One region of the Bacillus sp. JJ1521 genome, then DNA from elsewhere that is predicted to be linked to it. Evidence: riboswitches for the same ligand, from Rfam matches in the RefSeq annotation. Region 1 holds a riboswitch; the other holds the start of a gene.
What was found. A riboswitch is a leader RNA that binds a small molecule or an ion and turns the genes downstream of it on or off. The one in region 1 is predicted to bind thiamine pyrophosphate.
Positions count from the first base shown of each region.

Region 2: it holds a riboswitch for thiamine pyrophosphate, as region 1 does, so the genes downstream of both, tenA (thiaminase II) here and thiT (energy-coupled thiamine transporter ThiT) in region 1, are expected to answer to the same signal.

Region 1 is NZ_JBALOX010000074.1:34,952-39,046, reverse strand. It holds gene rpsF (30S ribosomal protein S6) at 100-387, shown strand; gene ssb (single-stranded DNA-binding protein) at 442-1,020, shown strand; gene rpsR (30S ribosomal protein S18) at 1,071-1,310, shown strand; gene thiT (energy-coupled thiamine transporter ThiT) at 1,717-2,286, opposite strand; TPP riboswitch at 2,360-2,461, opposite strand; gene V7147_RS12180 (YybS family protein) at 2,626-3,555, shown strand; gene V7147_RS12175 (DHH family phosphoesterase) at 3,583-4,095, shown strand, end outside.
Region 2 is NZ_JBALOX010000123.1:17,178-21,272, reverse strand. It holds gene V7147_RS16695 (carboxymuconolactone decarboxylase family protein) at 1-315, opposite strand, end outside; SAM riboswitch class I at 426-534, opposite strand; gene tenA (thiaminase II) at 657-1,343, opposite strand; TPP riboswitch at 1,440-1,540, opposite strand; gene V7147_RS16685 (cupin domain-containing protein) at 2,017-2,376, shown strand; gene V7147_RS16680 (DUF3784 domain-containing protein) at 2,454-2,762, shown strand; gene V7147_RS16675 (hypothetical protein) at 2,803-3,261, opposite strand; gene V7147_RS16670 (ATP-binding protein) at 3,492-4,095, opposite strand, start outside.

The sequences.
Region 1 (4,095 bases):
TTATTAATGTGGTATAATCTTTTTCTGTGAGTAATTAAAATAATTGCTCCTTGCCCTTTTTAGATAAAGGGCCGTTAGTCCAAAAGGAGGTGTAATGTGATGAGAAAATACGAAGTTATGTATATTATCCGTCCAAACATTGAAGATGAAGCGAAAAAGGCTTTAGTTGAGCGTTTTAATGGCGTTCTAACTGATAATGGTGCGGAGATTACAAACGTAAAAGAATGGGGTAAGCGCCGTTTAGCTTATGAAATCAATGATTTCCGCGATGGTTATTACATGATTCTTAACGTAATGTCTAACTCTGAAGCTGTTAACGAATTCGATCGTTTAGCGAAAATCAGTGAAGACATTATCCGTCATATCATTGTTAAAGAAGAAGAATAAGAATTTTTTAGAGTATAGACTCTGTTTCAATATCCTGTTAAGGAGATGGTTCTGATGATGAATCGCGTAGTTCTCGTTGGGAGACTTACAAAGGATCCGGAATTACGATATACCCCAAGTGGAGTTGCAGTTGCAACCTTCACACTTGCAGTGAATAGAACATTTACGAATCAGTCAGGTGAACGTGAAGCTGACTTCATTAATTGCGTGATTTGGCGCCGACCAGCTGAAAATGTCGCTAATTTCTTGAAAAAGGGAAGCTTAGCTGGCGTTGATGGTCGTATTCAAACAAGAAATTATGAAGGCCAGGATGGCAAACGCGTATATGTTACTGAGGTTGTAGCAGAAAGTGTTCAATTCCTTGAACCTAGAAATGCGAATGACCAACAGCGCAGCGGTGGAGGAAACTTTGGTGGAAACTATGGCGGAGGCTATGGTGGTAATCAAGGGGGCAATCAAGGTGGCTATGGAGGCAACCAGGGTGGAAACCAAGGCGGTGGCCAAGGTGGATACTCTCCATTTGGACAGAGTCAGAACCCAAATCAAAACCAAGGACCTACAAGAGTAGACCAAGATCCATTTGCTAATGATGGACAACCCATTGATATTTCAGATGATGATCTTCCATTCTAACTTGTAAGTCTAATCGATAAAATCTTAAATTGAAAAGGAGGAGAAAATAAATGGCAGGCGGACGTAAAGGTGGACGTGCAAAGCGTCGTAAAGTGTGTTACTTCACAGCTAATGGAATCACACACATCGATTACAAAGAAGTAGATTTACTTAAAAAATTCGTTTCTGAGCGTGGTAAAATCTTACCTCGTCGTGTAACTGGTACAAGTGCGAAATACCAACGTAAATTAACAATTGCTATTAAACGTGCTCGTCAAATGGCATTACTACCATATGTATCTGGTGAGTAATAATTTAAATTTAAGGCACCCAATCATAATGATTTGGGTGCCTTATTTGTTTTAATATTATTTCAATAACACGATATTTAGATAAGCCCCCAGACTGATAAATAGACGTAAAAATTCCGCTTAATTAGTAATTTATATTAAATAAAGCTTAAATAGACAGAGAGTTTCCGCCTATTGGCTCGAAAACCGTAAGAATGGGGGATTTTTCTTTGCATTGTCGGAATATCTCCGCTCATATCCCCTGAAACGAGCTCCATTCTGCATTTAATCGGAAAACCTACGCTTATTTTACTTTTTGTTGGTTACTCATTAAGGACAAGACATCATAATTTCAAACGGAGTTCGTCTATTTGATTATCGTAAAAGGAAACATATAAAAAAGCCTCTAAAAGAGGCAAATATATAATTACATAGTTTCCTTTTGAATGAAAAAGCGTGGTGAAGCTACGATAAGTAAAATCAAAACTATGGAGCATGCAATAAAGGATCCTAGCATTGCAATACTGTTAAACGTAAAGGAGTAAAACACTGGGTCCATTCCTTTTGGTGCATACATGCCCCAATAGATGAATCCGGCAAGAAAGTGCCAGAAGTAACGCGCTACACTTCCTATGAATATTGCAATGACAATAATACCTATAGCTAATCCCTTTTTATTATTGATTAAAGTCCTTTGAACTGGGTTTTTTAATAAGCCAGCAAAACCTATAAAAGGAAATGCAATAACAAATTCAATAAAACCTTGTAACGGATGAATAATTTGAGGGTCAAATACAAGCTGTAATAACCCCCATATTAATCCTGACAGAAATCCTGTTTTGAATCCCCATCTTAATGCGATAATAAATATGGGAACCATTGCAAAAGAAATTGATATAGTAGCGATTTTAATGGATGGTACAAAAATGTCCAATGCAAGCGCCAATACAGCAAAAATAGCTGCTTCAATCATTGCCTGTAATCTTGTATTTCTCATAAAAAAATCCCCCTTAAAGTATGTTGTAAAATAACGTACCCCAAGGAGAACAACTTTAATAAAAGTATTGGTTCTCAAAATAACTCCACATCCCTACGCTAGTGTTAACTAACAGGTTCGAAGGGTCTGAACTTAAATGTTCACTCTCAGCAAATTTGCTCCCCTTGTGGTTACGTTTCCTTATATAACTACTATCATAATGGAAAATAGGGAAAAGTAAAACAAAAAGTTTCGCTTTCTAGTTTTCATAGTCCTGAAAGGTTGAAGACTTTATCGTAAAACTTTAAAATAGAAAGTGATTGTAAAAAAGGTGTGTGTTATTTAATTTGAGGTGAAAAGGTGAAAAATGCAAAAATATTAACAGAAGGCGGTATGCTTTTAGCAATATATAGTGTACTGTTACTTGTTGCTTTATATGTTCCACTACTTGGAATCGTGCTTTTATTTTTTTTGCCCGTTCCATTTATCCTGTTTACAGTGAGGTATAGGGTAAAGCCATCATTACTATTTATTCTCATTGCTTTTTTATTATCGGGGTTATTCGGTTCTGTCATTGGGATATTACATACGCTAATGTTTGGAATAACAGGTATCTTATTAGGTGAATTGATTAACAGGGGAAGAAGTGGAATTGAACTATTTTTAGGATCCTGTTTATCCTATTTGTTCTCAATCGTTTTGCTTTATGTAACAGCGATTGTGGTCCTGCAAATTGATGTCATTGACATGATCCGAGAAAGCTCGCGGGAATCTTTTGCAATGGCTGAGAGTATAATGAGGGCAACAGGGGGAGATGTAAATACAGAGGCTATTAAGCAACTGGAAGATTCCATTGACATGATGCAATACATGATCCCAAGTATGTTTGTATTGATTGCTATGTTTTTAGCCTTTGTTACGGTTGTGGCAATGAAACCAGTGCTTGTACGACTTCAAGTGAAAATGAATCCGTTCCCGCCTTTTCGTGAGATCACCTTTCCTAAGAGTATCTTATGGTATTATTTACTGATTTTACTTTTTAGCTTTGTTGAACTGGATAAGGGTACGTTTGGGTATACGGCCTTTTTAAATTTATTTTTTGTTTTGCAGATGCTCATGGTCATTCAAGGATTATCATTTATTTATTACTTCTGCCATCAAAAAAGAATTCCAAAGGCAGTGCCAATTGTGCTGACAATTCTAACACCATTTCTCCTTTATATTATTCGAATCTTAGGTATAATTGACTTAGGATTCCAACTGCGACAACGAATAAGAGAAAAGAAGTAAAACAAAGCTTTAGGAGCTGAAAATTACATGCCAGACTTTTACAAAAGGAAGTTATTTCGCTATCCCTTATATGCATTGCTTGTGATTACAAGTATTTTTAGTGCAATTCTTATTTATTTTCAATGGGTAATTGGGTTAGCATGTTTTCTGCTCCTTGGATTCATTGTGTATTTTTTATACAAAGCAAACTCACATCTAAAAAAGGAAATGGAGCATTATATCTCAACCCTTTCGTATCGCTTAAAAAAGGTTGGCGAAGAGGCATTAATGGAAATGCCAATTGGGATTTTGCTTTATAATGAGGAGTTTCAGGTCGAGTGGGCGAATGCCTATTTATCTAACTGTTTGGATGCAGATTCATTAGTAGGAAGATCCCTTTACGAGGTCGAGGAACTGATTGTTCCCTTAATACAACAAGAGATCGAAAGTGATACGATAACGTTAAATGAGCAGAAATTCAAAGTCATAATAAAGAGAGAAGAACGCTTGCTTTATTTCTTTGATGTAACGGAACAAATGGAAATTGTGCAATTGTATGAA
Region 2 (4,095 bases), on a different contig from region 1:
ATAAGCATTAAGTGCATTCACTCCATGAGCTAAAGAGGAACCTGCTTTCAATGCTGTCGCTACAAAAATAGCCTCAGTGACTTCTTCTTTCGTAGAGTCATTCTTTTTTGCATTTCCTACATGTAAATCAATGCAATATGGACAACCCGTGATATGAGCTACTGCTACGGCAATCAGTTCCTTCTGTTTCACGGAAAGTCTACCTGCAGCTAATGCTTGGCTATCAAACTTGATGAAAGATTGAAATGCCTCCGACGCATACTTATTCAATTCAGGCAGTCTACCAAAGTATTCTTTTTTGTACAAACTAGTCATATTAAATCTCCCCATTTCCTATTTTTTCACCAAATAATAGACGAATTTCCAAATTCAAATAAGAATTTAAAAAGCCCCTTCCAATGAGGAAGAGGCACTATGTACGTCCACACTCATCTTTCAAGCATACGCTTGCTGGAATTAGCACCTTGTTACATTCATAGTAACGGTTGCTGCGGGATCAACGGACCAGGTTCCTTCCCCGACTCTTGATAAGAGAAAATCGTATTAAATTTGGTATATTTATTAATACCTTACATGAATTGGCAATAGTTTGTCAACATAAGTGTTGGATTATTTTGAAAACGGGACAATGTACCTGTCCCCCTTGACCCACTTATTCAAAGATTAATAGGCCATTCCTCTTTGTTTTCCGCCATATCCCAAAACATGTATTCGTACATGCTAGTTTTAACAACGATTTCTTCAAGTACTGCTAGATCACGTTCTGGTTTTTCACTTGCCATTTCATTGATGAGATTCTTACAATCATCTGCTAACTCAGTAAATTCATCAGATGCATACATTTTTACCCACTCGCCATAAAATTCATGATCTATTGCTCCTGGCCATTTGACTAGCTCTTTCCCAATGAAATTATAGCTCCATGCACAGGCAAGGACAGCTGCAACAATATTTTCAACACCACCAAGTTGAGCTACGTTCAGCATGTAACTTGTGTATGAAGTCGTAGTTGAAGCGGGCTCGGTTGCCTCAAGCTCCTCAGGAGTTATACCAAATTTTGCAGCATATTGGCGGTGAAGATCCATTTCCACTTCCAATGTGCCATGCAAAAGGTTTGCAAAAATGGACATCGTTTTTAAGTCAGGTGCTTTTGCACTCCCTAACGCAAATAGACGGGAGTACTCAATTAGGTACACATAATCCTGCTTCATATAATGCTTGAATTTATCCTTATCTAACCAACCTTCGCCAATCCCTTTCACAAAAGGATGCTCCAAATACGAATTCCAAATCGGCTCTACTCGATTCCATATTCGATCTGTAAATAAACTGCTCACTTTCATTTCCCCTTTCAACTAGTTGACTTCAGGGAGGATACAAAATAAAAACCCATCACTAGTGTCTAGAAATGGGTTCGGCAAATTTAATCGTTTACACGAAAAATACCAACCCCACTTCCCTACGCTAGTGTTACCTAGATCAGGTTCAAAGGGTCGATATTTCTATCTCTCAGCATTTGCATGCTCCCCTAGTCGAATTGTTAGATTATTAAGTTACTAGATACTAGTTAAACATAGCAATGGAAATAAAACAAGAGGGACAGTAGACCAAACCTGAGCGAACTAGTTCAATGGATAAATATTGAGTATCCCCCAATTATTGGGTTCACATTTTTAAATTTTTTCAAGAAACCACCTGTAAGTTTTACAGATTGATTGGATATTAAAGCGAGTTAGATAATATAGGAGCAGAAATTTCTCTTATGTATCAAATAGAACTGAAAATAGATTAAACAGCCGGAAAGATTCCGACTATTGATTCAAAAAACGTGTAAATCGGCAATTTTTCTTTACTTAATCGGAAAATCTCCGCTTAAAAATATCATTGATTACTCAATTATAATCCACATTCTAAATCACAAAAAGTTCAGACACCCCCATTTTTGAACTCAAATAGCAGGTGTTTTACGAGGTAATGGAGAAGTAATAAAAATATCCCAAACTTAGGAGGTATAGCATGGAGATTTATACATTTAACAAAGATCGAGGTAAACGAATTTCACAATTTAATTCGGACTTTATTATGAACCGTATTATACGTACAAATATGACAACTCAGATCGGGTGTATGCATTTAGATAAGAATGGGATCGTGGGTTTTCATCAAGCTGTGGTCCCGCAATTTTTATTAATTGTAAAAGGTGAAGGGTTTGTCCGCGGCGAAAATGATGAATACTGTAAGGTAGAGCCTGGGGATGCCGTTTTTTGGGAAAAAGATGAATGGCATGAAACGAAAACGGATACTGGATTAACAGCGATTGTCATTGAAAGTGAGGATTTGTCCCCTTCCCTTTTTATTCCATTGAAGTATTCATGATAAGTTTATTGCAATTTATTAGTTTGAAACTATTACCTTCTTAAATCGTATTTTAAATATGAAATGGAGGTGCTTTTTTGGGTACTTTTAGCTCGATAGCTATTATAGTTGCAGGAGTATTTATCATTTATTTAGGTTATCTAATCCGTGTAAAAAAGAAGTTATCCTTAATTATCGGTTTTAGTGAAACTACCTTTTATGGTGAAAAAGATAAATATGCAAAAAGAACTGGAGTGACTGCAATAATCTTGAGAGTTATTGTCCTTTTAATGCCTCTTGTAGTATCGGTTTTTGGCGAAAGTGTTATACAAATATATAAAGTTATTATTGGAGTTTATATCGTAAAAATGCTCATTGTTGCTAATTATTGGCGACTCCGATTTTAGAGCGGATGGAATAGGGACAGCGATTGCTGTGTCCAAAAAACTATATTGTTTTCCCTTTTTTCTTCGCATCTGCATCTAAACCTACACCAATTGCAATGCCCATACTCATTCCAATTGGTAGTCCTAAGCCAATATTATCAAATATGGTTAATCCAAACACAACGCCCATACTAATTCCTATCGACAAGAATAATGATAGGTACATTCCTTCTTGCACCAATTTATGCTTCTTTTCAAGATGAGAGACAATGTCATGGATCACTTTTTTATGTTGTTTAATATCCATATCAATCTCTTTTGCGTTAGATTCTAGTTGAACGAAATGATTTTTTAATTTAAGCAAATGCTGCTGACATTCTTCACAGGTTACCGAAAAAGAATCCAACTTATTAACTACTCGTTCACATTTATTCAAATCCAGCTTTTTTGAACTTTCTTTACTGATGGTACTTCTCAGTTTACTTATAATCGCTTTTATAGCATCTACATGCTTTTCCAACCTCCAGCACCTCCTTACCAGAAATAAGATAATAAAAAAAATGGGTGAACACAGTTATGATATACATTATCAGCATTACATTTCTCTTATATTTAATTTACGAATCAAACATGATTTAGTTTCATTTTTTCTAAAATCCGCAAAAAGAATGGGCAATATTCAATCAAATAACGTCAACCATATGTGATCATGGGAAAGAGGGGCAAAGTCCATTTGCCCCTTTCTAAAAATTACTCCTTATTATTACTTGGAATCAGGATCTGCCCGCTCCAATCTTTTTTCAACAATGTTTGAAGAATCAGCTTGGATAAGAGTGTTGGTTGATATGGCTTGATTAAATACTCATTCGCCCCAAGTTCTAACCCTTTTTCCTTTTCGTCTAGCGCCGAAGAGATAAAGATTGGGATATCTTTTAATTCATCGATTTCTTTCATTTGTTTGATGACATCCCAGCCGTTCATTCCTCCTTCTTCAAGCATGATATCAAGTACGACTGCGTCAGGTCGCTCCGTCTTAATATCCTTTAATGCAGATTCTCCATCATTAAATACTTTTACATGAAAATTACTTTCTTCTAACTCCGTTTGTAAAAGGTGTGCAAGACTACCATCATCCTCAACAATAATAACGTTTACTTTCCCTTGTTGATTTTGGACCGTTTCTTTTGATGGAGAATGCTCAGATTTTCCAAGAACGAGAGGAAAGCTTACTGTAAATGCACTACCTTCTTTATAAACAGATTGGACGGAGACTTCACCATTATGTCCTTTTACAATTTCTTTTACAATCGCAAGGCCTAGTCCAGTTCCGCCAATTTTACGGCGATCGGTATTG